Regions from separate parts of the Burkholderia sp. THE68 genome, predicted to be linked through region 1. Evidence: riboswitches for the same ligand, from Rfam matches in the RefSeq annotation. Region 1 holds a riboswitch; the other holds the start of a gene.
What was found. A riboswitch is a leader RNA that binds a small molecule or an ion and turns the genes downstream of it on or off. The one in region 1 is predicted to bind thiamine pyrophosphate.
Positions count from the first base shown of each region.

Region 1 (7,625 bases):
GCGCCGGCCGCGACTGAATCGAGCGCGAGCCCGACCGGAAAATGCCAGCCGGCCACGGCGATGACGAGCGCGAGAGTCAGGCCCGCGAGCGACGCCTGCCACGCCGGGCGGCGCGCCCAGCCGAGCAGCACGAGCACGAGGATGATCGGCAGCGCGGCCACGATGAACGAAGTGAGCAGGGAATGGGCGATCGGGGTGAGTAGCTGATGGAACATCGGGGCTCCTTGCGGGCGTCATGAGCGAGAGCGCGTGACGTTCGATGTTCAGCAGCAGGCTGCGACCGGCTTAAGCATCCGCATAACGCGCACACTAAGAATAGGGCGCGAACGGCCTGCGTCAAGGCGCGAATGCCGATTCATTGCGTCACGCCCGGAGCGCCCGGGCGTGACGGGACGCGCCCGAGGCGCGCGATCAGCTTTTGGCGATGGCCTCGGGCGTGGGGCTATCGCGCTGGACGGCGGGCGTCTGTCTGAACACCCACACCGTCAACAAGCCGAGAGAAGCGAGCATCCACAACAGGAAAAACGCAAAGGCCATCATGTCCGATCCCCCGATACGGAAAGTCGCTCTCGCGACGTGGTAATTGGGGAACTAGATAGCCAGAACCGTGCCAATCGTCTGGCGAAATCCGCCGACGCCTTGTCGGATAAGGAAAGTGTCCGGCCGCACAATCGCGCGGTGACGGCTCAATCGCCGGTTCGATCAGAAAATGTTGCAGTGATGTTACGAGTCAATGCGCAAACTCGTCATTTGTCTCATCCGATGCAACATGCCGTGGCGCGCCTCAATGCCCGTGGCCGCCGCCTCCGCCGTGCCAGCCTCCACCTCCGCCTTGCCAGCTACTGCCGCCGCCGCCGTGCCATCCGCCGCCGCCGCCATGCCAGCCGCCACCATGCCAGCCGTGGCCGTGCCACCCGCCGCCCCAGCAGCAACCGCCGCCGCCCCAGTATCCGAAGCTGAGCGAAACCGCGGGATAACCGTAGCCATATCCGTAACCGTAGTAGGCCGGATAGGCGGCATAGGGCGGATAGTAGGGGTATGAATACGGAACCGTCTGGTAGTAGTCCGAATACGGCGACCCGACCGCATATTCGTATTGCGGCGGGAGCGTCGCGCTGCCTGTGAATGTTGCCGCCGTGCCGGACGCCCCCTGCGCGGGCACCACGAATTCCCGCTGCGTATACGCCGTATTGACGACGGGATAAGGCGGATAGGCCGGATAGCCGTAAGGGTAATAGCACCCGCTGACGATGAGCCCGGCGGCGAGCGCAACGGCCGCCTTTCCAGGTCCGATAATGCTGCGAGCGGAAATCATGGTACTGCTCCTTGCGATACGGCTTGCCGGACTCTTGAATCGGATGAGGGGAGAACGGGTCCGTTAAGAAGCAGCTTAGTCGAACGATGTCGTCAGTCGTTGCGCGTAGTGTGACAAAGCATTACCGGCGCACGTTTACGTATCAGAAATGAAACAACGAGGCGAAATCGCGGCGAAGCGAGCGTGCCTCGCCGCCCGAAACCCGGTCCCGCTACTTGCCGACCTGATTGCCGATCACCCCGCCGACCGCCGCGCCGCCGAGCGTCGACAGCGCGCTGCCGCCGATCACCGCGCCGCCTGCCGCGCCCACACCCGCGCCGATGGCCGTATCCCGTTGACGCGCGGTCATGTCGCCGCAAGCGGTCAGTCCTCCGAGAAACGCAACGACCATTGCGGCGGCGCCGATCTGTTTGATGGTTTTCATGTCGACTCTCCAATTCGATGATGAAGTGAATCGGCGGCGGTTCGTCACGACGTTTTCGCCGGTTCGCTCGTTGCTCAGCAGGAAAAGTGCCTGAATCGTCAGATGAACCACACAACGAGGCCCGACAAGGCTTTGCGCCCGACGCACATAAAAAAACGGCCTGCCGCACGCATCGTGCGACAGGCCGTTGTCAGCCATCCGGAAGCATCAAGTCGGCTGGTAGATCTCCGAGCCCTTCTTCACGAACTCGATCGCCTTCGTCTCCATGCCCTTGGCGAGCGCCTCGTTTTCGCTCAGGCCCTGCTTCGCCGCAAAATCGCGCACGTCTTGCGTGATCTTCATCGAGCAGAAGTGCGGGCCGCACATCGAGCAGAAGTGCGCGACCTTGGCAGAGTCCTTCGGCAGGGTTTCGTCGTGGAATTCGCGCGCCTTGTCCGGATCGAGACCGAGGTTGAACTGGTCCTCCCAGCGGAATTCGAAGCGCGCCTTCGAGAGCGCGTTGTCGCGCACCTGTGCGCCCGGATGGCCTTTCGCCAGATCGGCTGCGTGCGCCGCGAGCTTGTAGGTGATGATGCCTTCCTTCACGTCGTCCTTGTTCGGCAGGCCGAGGTGTTCCTTCGGCGTGACGTAGCAGAGCATCGCGGTGCCGAACCAGCCGATCATCGCCGCGCCGATGCCCGATGTGATGTGGTCGTAACCCGGCGCGATGTCCGTCGTGAGCGGTCCGAGCGTGTAGAAGGGCGCCTCGTCGCACCATTCCAGTTGCAGGTCCATGTTCTCCTTGATGAGCTGCATCGGCACGTGACCGGGGCCTTCGATCATCACCTGCACGTCGTGCTTCCACGCGACTTGCGTCAGTTCGCCGAGCGTCTTCAGCTCGCCGAGCTGCGCTTCGTCGTTGGCGTCGTAGATGGAGCCGGGGCGCAGGCCATCGCCGAGCGAGAACGAGACATCGTATTGCTTCATGATCTCGCAGATGTCTTCGAAGTGCTCGTAGATGAAGCTTTCCTTGTGATGCGCGAGGCACCACTTCGCCATGATCGAGCCGCCGCGCGACACGATGCCGGTCATCCGGTTGGCGGTCAGCGGCACGTATTGCAGGCGCACGCCGGCGTGGATCGTGAAGTAGTCGACGCCTTGCTCCGCCTGCTCGATGAGCGTGTCGCGGAACATTTCCCACGTCAGGTCTTCGGCTTTGCCGTTGACTTTTTCGAGCGCCTGATAGATCGGCACCGTGCCGATCGGCACCGGCGAATTGCGGATGATCCACTCGCGCGTCTCGTGGATATGCTTGCCGGTCGACAGGTCCATCACCGTGTCGCCGCCCCAGCGGATCGCCCAGGTCATCTTGTCGACTTCCTCGCCGATCGAGGAGGTCACCGCCGAATTGCCGATGTTCGCGTTGATCTTCACGAGGAAGTTGCGGCCGATGATCATCGGCTCGCTTTCCGGGTGATTGATGTTCGCGGGAATGATCGCGCGGCCGCGCGCCACTTCCTCGCGCACGAATTCGGGCGTGATTTCCTTTGCCGCGTCCTTGCCGAACGCCGCCGCGCCGAAGGCCTGACCCGGATGCTGGCGGCCCATCATCGCCGCAAGCTTTTCGCCGTTCGGGCCGCTCTGCCTCAGACTTTCGAGATATTCCGCGCGCCGCTGGTTCTCGCGGATCGCGATGTACTCCATCTCCGGCGTGATGATGCCTTGCCGCGCGTAGTGCATCTGCGAGACGTTCTTGCCGGGAATCGCGCGGCGCGGATGACGATGCAGATCCGGGAAGCGCAGTTCGGCCGTCTTCGGATCGGCGGCGCGCTCGCGACCGAATTCGCTCGACAGGCCGCTCAGTGCTTCCGTGTCGCCGCGCGCTTCGATCCACTTGCCGCGCAGCGCGGCCAGGCCGGAGCGGATGTCGATGTTCGCGTCCGGATCGGTGTACGGGCCGGACGTGTCGTACACATAGACGGGCGGATTTTTCTCGCCGCCGAAGCCGTCGGGGGTGTCGGATTGCGAGATTTCGCGCATCGGCACGCGAATGTCGGGCGTCGAACCTTCGACATAGACCTTGCGCGAGTTCGGCAGCGGCGCGATGGCGGCGGCATCGACGACGGCGTTCTCTGACAGGAACTTGGGGTTGGCATTCATGTGCTGTCTCTCCTGTGTGGGACGGTTTTATCCGGGCTCGACGCGGACGAACGCCGTCGAGCTCGGCTGATTCAGGAGCTAAACAGGGAGGAACGAGATGGAAAGGTACGGGTCCGGAAGAAGTGGCGTGGATGCTGAAGGCCTTGGAACCCGAACGCTTCCCTGCGCTGGCATTATCCAGATCAGGTTCAAAGGGTATTTCTCACCCACGCCGCACGAAGCGATTCAGACCGATGAAGCCGATTGAAGTCGCGATGTGCAACGCAGGACCCCCGCGTTAGCAGCCGACACGTTACACCGGGGCGTGGCGTCTTGGCAACCATTCGTAAAGTTGTGCGATCGCGTTGCGCGCTTACTGCATAATGTCGAGCGCCGCGGATTCCGGGTTTTCCCGGGGATCGTGCGGTCTCTCCTCGCGCACTCGCACTTCTTCGTTCCGCCATGCCGTTCAGTCTGGTCGTTGCCGCAGCGTCTTTCCCGGTCTCGTTTGCAGTCATCCGGCGCGCAGCCGTTGCGGAGTAATGCATGTCCGCTCTGCCGCCGCCGCGTCTGCCGTTCAGCTTTCCCGACCGTTTTCCGTTTCGTGCGCCGCGCTCCTTCAAGGGGCAGGTCGCGCTTGCGCTGGCCGTCGTCTATCTCGTGTGGGGCTCGACGTATCTTGGGATCCATCTGTCGCTCGAGTCGTTTCCGCCGCTCATGCTCGGCGGTTTGCGCAATCTGTGTGCGGGCGTCGGGCTGTTCGTGATAGCCGTGCATCGCAAGGCGGTGTGGCCGAGTGCGCGGGAAGTGCGCAATGCGGCGATCGTCGGGACCTTGCTGGAAGGTTTGTCGAGCGGGATGATGGCCTACGGCATGCGCACGGTGGGAACCGGCACGGCTGCGGTGATGGTCGCCACTGTGCCGCTTTTCGCGACGATCTTCACCGCGTTGAGCGGGCGCGGGGTTGCTAAGGGCGAATGGTTCGCGGTGGCGCTGGGGCTGATCGGCATCGTGCTGCTCAATCATGGCGATCCGTCGCCGAGTTCCACCGTCGGCACATTGGCGATTCTGTGCGCGGCGATCTTCTGGGCGGGCGGCGCGCATCTGGCGAGCCGTTTGCCGCAACCGTCCGATCTGTTGATGTCGACGGCCTTGCAGATCGGGCTGGGCGGTCTGATCGCGACGGGCATCGCGCTGGCGGCGGGCGAAAGGCTCACGCAGGTGAGCGTTGGCGCGGGGTTTTCGTTCGTGTATCTCGTGGTGATCGGTTCGATGGCGGCGTATGTCGCTTATAACTTTCTGATTCGGAATACGAGCACGATCGTCGCGACGAGTTGTCTTTATGTGAATCCGGTCGTCGCCGTCTTGCTGGGCGCGCTGCTGCTCGGCGAAATCATCACGCAGTGGACCGTTATCGCGACGGTCGTGATTCTGCTTTCGGTCGGGCTTTCGTTCTGGTTTGACTATCGGCGGCGCGGATTGGCCTGAGCCCGCCAGCCTTGTAAGAAACGCTTCCACCAAACGGCCGCCCGTATCGTGCGGAGCGGTCCGGCCGCGCTCGTTTTGCACCTCCCGAATAATTCCTCTAATGAATCGAGAAGCCTTGCCCAGCAAGGCTCGACCGGACGCGTGCCACGTCCGCGCACCGCATCGGGGCATGTCCATTGCTCAAGGCAGGCACTCGCATCGGCGGCGCTCTTGCGTCGTTCGATCGGGCAAGGAAGGGAAAAGAACCAGGGCCGGCGAACCAGACGCGAAATTCCGAGGACGTCCAGTCGCCCGGGCCCGGACAACAAGGTGTCGATCAAAACAAAGGAAGGTGGAACCATGAAGCTCATCCGCACCGCTGCCGCGCTTGCCGCCGTCGCCGCTTTGCTCTCCGCTTGCGGCGGAAGCTCCGACGATGTCGGCAAGGAAATCGGCGTCACCCCGGCGCAGGTCCATTTCATTCACGCGATCCCGAGCGGCCCGAACGTCGACTTCTACGACAACAGCAAGGTCCTGCAACCGAATCTCGCCTACAAGACGGTGACCAACTTCGCGAACATCGACACCGGCCAGCACAATTTCTCCTACGCGGCCGTGAACACGACGACGCAACTTGCCACCGACACGAGCATCTCGAACGCGGCGAAAGGGCATGAGTACACGGTGATCGCGCTGCCGGACGCGGGCTTCCTGCCGTCGATCGCGGTGATCGACGATCCGTTCGACAAGGGACTCCTGTCGAGCAGCGCACGCGTGCGCGCCTTCAACGCGTCGACGAACGCGCCGAACCTCGATATCTATCTGGTCGCGCCGGGGACGAGCATCGCGAGCGTCAGCCCGACGATGGCGGGCGTCGCCTACAAGAACGCCGTACCCGCGACGACGCAGGATTCCCTCTACGTCTCCGGCGGCGCGTATCAACTGATCGCGACCACGCCGGGCTCGAAGACGCCGGTCTACACATCGGCTTCGTTCGACCTCGCCAAGAACGCGGACTGGCTCGTGACGACGCTGCCGTCGGGCAACGCGCTCTCGCAACTGGTGCCGGAGAAGATTCGCGTGCTGGTCGCGCAGGGCGGCAACACGCAGCAGCCGGCGCTGGAATTGCCCGACACGCAATGACGCTTCACGCCTGAGAAAGCAAAACCCGGCGCGATCATCGGCCGGGTTTTTTATCGCCCGTCGCGCGCAATCACAACGCAAAAAATTCCCGCCACGCGAACGTGGCGGGAAGACAGGGAACTACATCAACGCTAAGGAACGCCTGAGCCTGAGTCGCCGCTTACTTGTGCTCCTCGGCGGAATTCGAAATGGCCTGACCGCCCTTCGAAATATCCTGGCCCGCACCCGAGACGGTGTTGCAGCCCGCGAGAGCCGCCGTGCCTGCAATCAGCAGTAGAGCGATGAGTCGAGACATGTTTATCCCCTTGGAGTTGAAATGCGTGACAGGAATCGGTTCGCGCATCGTGTCTGTGGTGACGGACGCCTTGTCGTCGCCCGCCTTACCGATGTGAACAATCATAAAAAAAGCGCATGGCCGCACGCTGTAGGCTCGCCTGCGATTTTCCTGTCGGCGGCGTCCGCATTTGGTGTCGGCATCGTCCTACGCGGTGGGCACGGCGAGCGGCGCATCGACGCTGCGCTCGCGCGGCATCGACACGCTGATCGCCGTGCCATGCGGCGACGCGCGCTCGATCTCGAAGCGCCCGCCGCGCGCCGACACACGCTGCCGCATGCCGACGAGCCCATGCGTCTGCGTGCGCTTCAGATCCTGCGGCCGGATGCCGATGCCGTCGTCGGTGATCGAAAGCGACACGTTCTCTTTATCGATATCGAGCGCAATCCGGATGCGGCTCGCACGCGCGTATTTCGCCGCATTCGTGAGCGTCTCCTGCGCAACGCGAAAGAGCGCGATCTCGATCGCCTCGCCGAGCTTCACGTCCTCGCCCGGCAGATCCGATTCCACATTCCAGCCGTTGCGTTGCGCGGCTTCATCGGCGAGTGAGCGTAGCGCCGTCACGAGGCCGAAGTTGGCGAGCACGGTCGGGCGCATGTCCTCGATGATGCGGCGCTTCAACGCAATGCCCTGATCGAGATTGCCGAGCGCGCGCGCGAGTTTTTCGGCCATCGCGGGTTCGGTGTCCTTCAGCTTGCCGCGCACCCACGCGACATCCATCTTGCTCGCCGTGAGGATCGAGCCGAGTTCGTCGTGCAGTTCGCGCGCGAGCTCGGTCTTCTCGTTCTCGCTGACCGATTGCAAATGCCACGCGAGTGCTTCGA
Region 1 covers NZ_AP022315.1:932,244-939,868, forward strand. Annotated here, with positions in the region: gene BTHE68_RS04380 (L-lactate permease) at 1-215, opposite strand, end outside; gene BTHE68_RS37140 (hypothetical protein) at 412-540, opposite strand; gene BTHE68_RS04385 (hypothetical protein) at 785-1,315, opposite strand; gene BTHE68_RS04390 (YMGG-like glycine zipper-containing protein) at 1,527-1,706, opposite strand; gene thiC (phosphomethylpyrimidine synthase ThiC) at 1,947-3,878, opposite strand; TPP riboswitch at 4,020-4,162, opposite strand; gene BTHE68_RS04400 (EamA family transporter) at 4,404-5,345, shown strand; gene BTHE68_RS04405 (DUF4397 domain-containing protein) at 5,685-6,467, shown strand; gene BTHE68_RS04410 (entericidin A/B family lipoprotein) at 6,628-6,762, opposite strand; gene BTHE68_RS04415 (sensor histidine kinase) at 6,949-7,625, opposite strand, start outside.

Region 2 (7,625 bases), 1.3 Mb from region 1:
CGCCGCTCGTCGTCGAAGGCTGCATCATGATGCGCAAGTGCCATCTGAACACCTGCCCGGTCGGCGTCGCGACGCAGGACCCGGTGCTGCGCGCGAAGTTCTCGGGCCAGCCGGAACACGTCGTCAACTTCTTCTTCTTCGTCGCGGAAGAAGTGCGCGAGATCATGGCGCAGTTCGGCATCCGCAAGTTCGATGACCTCATCGGCCGCGTCGATCTGCTCGACATGAAGAAGGGCATCGAACACTGGAAGGCGAAGGGTCTCGACTTCTCGCGCATCTTCTATCAGGTGCCGGTGGGCGAGGAAGTCGCACGCAAGCACGTGGACGTGCAGGATCACGGCCTCGACAAGGCGCTCGATCACGTGCTGATCGAGAAGTCGAAGGCGGCGATCGAGAAGGGCGAGCATGTGTCGTTCATCCAGCCGGTGCGCAACGTGAACCGCACGGTCGGCGCGATGCTGTCCGGCCTGATCGCGAAGAAGCACGGCCACGACGGCCTGCCCGACGACTCGATCCACATCCAGCTGAAGGGCACGGCGGGCCAGAGCTTCGGCGCGTTCCTCGCGAAGGGCGTGACGCTCGACCTCGTCGGCGACGGCAACGACTATGTCGGCAAGGGCATGTCGGGCGGACGCATCATCATTCGCCCCACCAACGACTTCCGCGGCAAGTCCGAAGAAAACATCATCTGCGGCAACACGGTGATGTACGGCGCGATCGAAGGCGAATCGTATTTCCGCGGCGTCGCGGGCGAGCGCTTCTGCGTGCGCAATTCGGGCGCGACGGCGGTCGTCGAAGGCACGGGCGATCACGGCTGCGAATACATGACGGGCGGCACGGTGGTGGTGCTCGGCGAGACGGGCCGCAACTTCGCGGCGGGCATGTCGGGCGGTATCGCGTTCGTGTACGACCCGGACGGCGCGTTCGCCGGCAAGTGCAACAAGTCGATGGTCGCGCTCGATCCGGTGCTTCAACAGGCCGAACAGGAACGCACGGTGGATCGCGTGCTGTGGCACGCGGGCAAGACCGACGAAGCGCTGCTCAAGGGTCTGGTCGGGCGTCACTTCCAGTTCACTGGTTCGCCGCGCGCGAAGTCGCTGCTCGAGAACTGGGATTCGGCTCGCCGTCAGTTCGTCAAGGTGTTCCCGACCGAATACAAGCGCGCACTCACGGAGATGGGCGCGAAGAAGTCGAAGGACGCCATCGCGGCTTGAGGCCGAGTCACAACATTTAGAAAGGCTCTCCGGTGCGTGTGCATCGGAGAGTGCGATCCTCACCAAATACAGAGAAAGAAATGGGCAAGGCAACCGGTTTTCTCGAGTTCGAACGCCGCCACGAGGCGTACGAAGCACCGCTGACCCGCGTCAAGCACTACAAGGAATTTGTCGCCGCACTGACGGATGAAGACGCCAAGGTTCAGGGCGCGCGCTGCATGGACTGCGGCATTCCGTTCTGCAACAACGGCTGCCCGGTCAACAACGTCATTCCGGACTTCAACGATCTCGTGTTCCAGCAAGACTGGAAGAGCGCGATCAACGTGCTGCACTCGACTAACAACTTCCCGGAGTTCACGGGCCGCATCTGTCCGGCGCCGTGCGAAGCGGCGTGCACGCTCGGCATCAACGACGATCCGGTCGGCATCAAGTCGATCGAGCACGCGATCATCGACAAAGCCTTCGCCGAAGGCTGGGTCGTGCCGCAGCCGCCGAAGCACAAGACCGGCAAGAAGGTCGCGGTCGTCGGTTCGGGCCCTGCGGGTCTCGCGGCCGCGCAACAGCTCGGGCGCGCGGGGCATGAAGTCGTCGTGTTCGAGAAGAACGATCGCATCGGCGGTCTGCTGCGTTACGGCATTCCCGACTTCAAGCTGGAAAAGTGGCTGATCGATCGCCGCATGCGCCAGATGGAAGCGGAAGGCGTGTCGTTCCGCACGAACGTGTTCGTCGGTAAGGACGCATTGCCGGATTACATCGCGAATACGGCGAAGGAAACCATCACGCCGGATGAACTGAAGGAACAGTTCGACGCGGTCGTGATCGCGGGCGGTTCGGAAATGCCGCGCGATCTGCCGGTGCCTGGGCGCGAGCTCGAAGGCATCTACTACGCGATGGAATTCCTGCCGCAGCAGAACAAGGTCAACGCCGGCGACAAACTGACGGATCAGCTGCTCGCGAAGGGCAAGCATGTCGTCGTGATCGGCGGCGGCGATACGGGTTCGGATTGTGTCGGCACGTCGAATCGTCATGGCGCGAAGGACGTCACGCAGTTCGAACTGCTCGCGCAACCGCCCGAAGAGGAAAACAAGCCGCTCGTGTGGCCGTACTGGCCGATCAAGCTGCGCACGTCGTCGTCGCATGAAGAAGGTTGCGAGCGCGACTGGTCGGTGGCGACGAAGCGTTTCGAAGGCAAGAACGGCAAGGTCGAGAAGCTGATCGCGGTGCGCGTCGAGTGGAAGGGCGGCAAGATGCAGGAAGTGCCGAACAGCGAGTTCGAAATGAAGGCCGATCTCGTGCTGCTCGCGATGGGCTTCACGCAACCGGTTTCGCCGGTGCTGGATGCGTTCGGCGTCGAGAAGGATGCGCGCGGCAACGTGCGCGCGGCGACCGAGGGCGAGAAGGCGTATTACACGTCGGTGGACAAGGTGTTCACGGCGGGCGATATGCGGCGCGGTCAGTCGCTCGTTGTCTGGGCGATTCGTGAAGGCCGCCAGTGCGCGCGCTCGGTGGATGCGTATCTGATGGGTTCGAGCGAGTTGCCGCGGTAAGCCGTTGAAGATTGATCGATTGATGAAAAAAGGCCACGCAGTGCGTGGCCTTTTTTCTTTGGCTGCGTGCGCCTCAAGCCTCCACCAACATCCTCTCGATCTCGATCTTGTAATCATGGAACATCGCCACTGACTCGCGATGCGCCACACTCAATATCGCCGCCTTCGGCAACCGCTCGACGAGTGTGTTGTAGATATGCAGTTCGTTCTCGGCATCGAGCGCGCTGGTGGCTTCGTCGAGGAACACGAAGTCCGGCTTGTGCAGCAACACGCGCGCCGCGGCCAGCCGCTGTTGTTCGCCCGGCGAGAGACTCCGCGCCCAGTGCGCGCTTTCTTCCAGCCGGTCCGCATAAGACTCGAGATTGCACAGACGCAGGATTTCGCGCGATTCTTCGTCGCTGAACGTTCCGCCGGGCGACGGATACGAAAGCGCCGCGCGCAACGTGCCGATCGGCAGGTAGCTCATCTGCGGAATGAACATCATCTTCGCGTCGACGGGCGCATCGATGGTGCCGTCGCCGAACGGCCACAAGCCCGCGAGCGCGCGCATCAACGTGCTCTTGCCCGATCCGGACGGCCCCACGACGAGCCAGCGCGAACCCGGCTCGATCGACACGTTCGCCACGCGCGAGAGCGGCGTGCCGTTGGGCAGCGCGAGCACGAGATTGTTCGTCGTGAGCGAAGGCGTGCTCGTGTAGTGCAGGTTGATGCCGCCGTGCTCCGTCGCCGGCGACGTTTCCTCGCGGATATGCGTCGAGCGCATCACGCGCTTGAATTCGCGCAGACGATTGACGGTGGCGCGCCATTCGACCAACGTCGAATAACTGTTGATGAACCACGAAAACGAATCGCTGACCGTGCCGAACGCCGATGAAATCTGCATCAGCACGCCGAACGAGAACGCGCCGGCGAAGTAGCGCGGCGCGGCGACCATGATCGGAAAGATGATCGCGATCTGCCCATAGAAGCTCAGCACGAAGGTCATGCGCTTCGTGTACTTCATGATCATCCACCAGTTGTCCTTGATGCGGTGGAAGATGGTTTTCGCGTTCGCGGTTTCGGTCGCGATGCCGTCGTAAAACGCGATCTGCTCGGCGTTCTCGCGCACGCGGATCAGGCCGAAGCGGAAATCCGCCTCCACCTTCTGCTGCTGATAATTGATCGACACGAGCGGATGCCCGACCTTCTGGATGATGAGCGAGCCCGCGATCGCGTACAGCGCGGCGGCCCACACCATGTAGCCCGGAATGTTGATCGGCGTGCCGCCGAGCGTGATCGTCAGTGCGCCCGCGAGCGTCCACAGGATCGTGATGAAAGTGACGAGCGTGACGAGCGTCGAAAGCAGATCGAGCGACAGCGAGAGCGTCGTGGTCGCGAACGATTGCAGGTCGTCGGAAATACGCTGGTCGGGGTTGTCAGCAAGACGGTCGCGTTCGATGCGGTAGAACGCCTTATCGCCGAGCCATTGTTCGAGGAACTTGTTGGTGAGCCACTGGCGCCAGCGGAAACCGAGCATCTGACGCAGATACCGCCCATACACCGCAAGCAGAATGTAGGCGAAGGCGAGCCCGGTGAAGATCAGCAGCAGATGCGGGAATTCGGTGACGTTCTTGTTCTGGAGCGCGTTGTAGAACGACGCGCTCCAGCTGTTGAGCCGCACGTTGATATACACGACGGTCATGTTGATCGCGATGATCGCGACGAGCAGCCCCCACGCGAAGCCGCGCTCTTCTGACACCCAGTAGGGCTTGATGAGGCTCCATGCCGAGACTTCGTCGGCTTTTTGCTGCGTGCTTTCGGTACGAGTGTTGGTCATGAGCTTCCTGCTGGCGCACATCGAGGCGCCCGAATGTTATGTCCGCGGCCCGCAAATTGTTCCGGGGTTCTCTTAACGCTCACTTAATTTCGCGCGATCGTCCCGCGAACCATGTTCGCGGCATTGTGCCAGAGTGCCGCCGCGCACGATAAAAGCCGGGCAATCCCGGTTTGCAGCGGATTCGGCTTTCATGTTTTAATGATCCTCGACGAAACAGGGGTGCTTCGCGTGCATCGGTGGCCGGAACGGTCATCAGCGCGGCGAGGCTGAGAGAGACCCTTTGCACCCGATCCGGGTAATACCGGCGAGGGAAGTTTCCGGAGAACGCGCGAGCCTCGCGCCATTCCTCCAGTTTCTTCCAGTACCTTCTTTCCGCACGGCGCGTGGTTCCTGCGTCGAGCCGGTCTCTCTCAGCTGATTTCGTCCTCGTGATGTGGCGCCGCGCCAGCACGGTCGAGATCGCGTACTTCGTCTCCTCGTGCAGTGCAGCGCTACCGCTATGGAGACATCGAATTGAACAGGATCGAACAGGGCGACGCGCGCCGGCCGGACTTCGCGGTTATCGGCGGCGGGCTCGTCGGGCGACTCGTCGCCTGGCAACTCGCGGGCGCGGGGCATGACGTCGCGCTCTATGAACGCGGCGACGCGGCGGGCACGCAATCGGCGGCGTGGGTCGCTGCCGCGATGCTCGCGCCGCTCGCGGAAGCGGCGAGCGCGGAACCGCTAGTGGTCGGGCTCGGGGCGGCGTCGCTCGAACGCTGGCCGCGCCTGCTCGCGCAATTGCCGGAGCCGGTGTTCTTTCAGCGCAACGGCACGCTCGTCGTCTGGCACGGCGCCGACCGCGCCGAGGCGCCGCTCTTCGAGCGCCGCCTGCGCGCCAACTCGCCCGCCGATCTGCTTGCCGGCGGCTTCGTCAAGCTCGCGGGCGCGCAGCTAGCGCAGGCGGAGCCCGCGCTCGGCACGCGTTTCGCGCAGGGCTGGCTGCTGCCGAACGAGGGCCAGCTCGACAATCGCCAGGCACTCGCTGCGCTCGCTGCCGGACTGGCGGCGCGCGGCGTGTGCACGCACTGGAACACAGCGGTCGACGCTATGCCCGACGCGCGCTGGATCATCGATTGCCGTGGACTCGGCGGCAAGCCCGCGTGGCCGGCGCTGCGCGGCATCCGTGGGGAAGTCGCGCGCGTGCATGCGCCGGGTATCGGGCTGTCGCGGCCCGTGCGGATGCTGCATCCGCGCTATCCGCTCTACATCGCTCCGAAGGAAAACGATCTGTACGTGATCGGCGCGACCGAAGTGGAAGGCGAGGACATGTCGCCCGTGTCGGTGCGCTCGGCGCTCGAACTGCTGAGCGCCGCGTTCGCGGTGCATCCGGGCTTCGGTGAGGCGCGCATTCTCGAACTGAACGCGCATTGCAGGCCGACCTTGCCGGATCACCGCCCGGCGATCGTCTGGGACGGGGCGCGGACCTTGCGCGTGAACGGGCTGTATCGGCACGGCTTCATGATCGCGCCGGAAGTCGCCGACGCGGCCTGCGCGCTTGCCGGCGCGCTCATCGAGGGCGATGTCGCCGATGCCGACACCTTCGCCGATTTCCGCCGCGCCGCCCGCTGGCCCGAGCTGTTACAGGGCGAATTCGCGCTGGCGCCGGCGCTGTCGCATTGAGAAAGAGAACAGAGCCATGAACATCCATATCAATCAGCGCGCATTCGATTTGCCCGATGCCGCCACCGTCACCGAAGCGCTCGCCGCGTTCGGCGCGAAGCCGCCGTTCGCGGTCGCGTTGAACGGTCAGTTCGTGGCGCGCGGCCAGCACGCCACGAAAACGCTCGCTGCCGGTGACAAGCTCGACATCGTGTCGCCCGTCGCGGGCGGCTGAATTCCGAACCGAAGGATCGAACCATGACCACACAGACCGCCGACGTCCTCATGCTCTACGGCGAGGCGTTTCCGAGCCGCGTGCTGCTCGGCACGTCGCGCTATCCGTCGCTGCAATCGCTTTCCGACTCCATCGACGCCGCGCGGCCGGGGATGGTCACGGTCGCGCTGCGCCGCCAGTCGGAGACGGGCGAAGCCGGCTTTTTCGATGTATTGAAGCGCCACGGCGTCGCGCTGCTGCCGAACACGGCGGGTTGCCAGAGTGTCGACGAAGTGCTGACGACCGCGCACATGGCGCGCGAGGTTTTCGAGACGCCGTGGATCAAGCTGGAGCTGATCGGCGACGACTACACGCTGCAGCCTGACCCGATCGGGCTCGTCGAAGCGGCGGCGAAGCTGATCCGCGATGGCTTCAAGGTGCTGCCGTACTGCACGGAGGATCTGGTGATCGGTCGGCGCCTGCTCGATGCCGGCTGCGAGGCGCTGATGCCATGGGGCGCGCCGATCGGCACCGGCAAGGGCGTGACCAATCCCTACGGACTGCGCACGCTGCGCGAGCGCTTGCCGGACGTGCCGCTCATCGTCGATGCGGGGCTCGGCGTGCCGTCGCACGCGTGCCAGGTGATGGAATGGGGCTTCGACGGCGTGCTGCTCAATACCGCCGTTTCGCAGGCGACGTTCCCGCCGCAGATGGCGCGGGCGTTCGCGCTCGGCGTCGAAGCCGGACGCACGGCGTTCCTCGCCGGTCCGATGGCCGAGCGCGACAGCGCGCAGGCGAGCACGCCGGTCGTCGGCATGCCGTTCTGGCATCAGGACGGAGGCGTGGCATGAGCTTGCTGAATCGCGAAGTGTTCTGGCCGCCCGCGGACGAACTCGTCGAAGTCGCGGAGCGGATTCGCGCGCGTCTGGGCGACTGGCCGGTGGCCGAGACGCGCTGGCGTATCTGCCTGACCGCGCCGGAATCACCCAAAGTGAACGATCTGATCGTCTTCACCGAACCGCACGACGCGGACACCGGGCGGCTCGCGACCAGCGGCGCGGCGGTGCTCGAAGCGCACGGCGGGCGCGTTACGCTGCGGCGCGGCGACGAGCGTTTTGCGCTGGAAGGCGAATGGTCGGATGATTGGCTGGCCGCGCTCGCTGCGTTCCTCGACTGCAATTTCGAACCGCACG
Region 2 covers NZ_AP022315.1:2,463,354-2,470,978, reverse strand. Annotated here, with positions in the region: gene BTHE68_RS11675 (glutamate synthase-related protein) at 1-1,214, shown strand, start outside; gene BTHE68_RS11670 (glutamate synthase subunit beta) at 1,295-2,761, shown strand; gene BTHE68_RS11665 (ABC transporter ATP-binding protein/permease) at 2,835-4,577, opposite strand; TPP riboswitch at 4,783-4,907, shown strand; gene BTHE68_RS11660 (FAD-dependent oxidoreductase) at 5,091-6,239, shown strand; gene thiS (sulfur carrier protein ThiS) at 6,256-6,453, shown strand; gene BTHE68_RS11650 (thiazole synthase) at 6,477-7,283, shown strand; gene thiE (thiamine phosphate synthase) at 7,280-7,625, shown strand, end outside.
Region 2: linked by a shared signal. The riboswitch ahead of BTHE68_RS11660 (FAD-dependent oxidoreductase) and the one ahead of thiC (phosphomethylpyrimidine synthase ThiC) in region 1 are both predicted to bind thiamine pyrophosphate.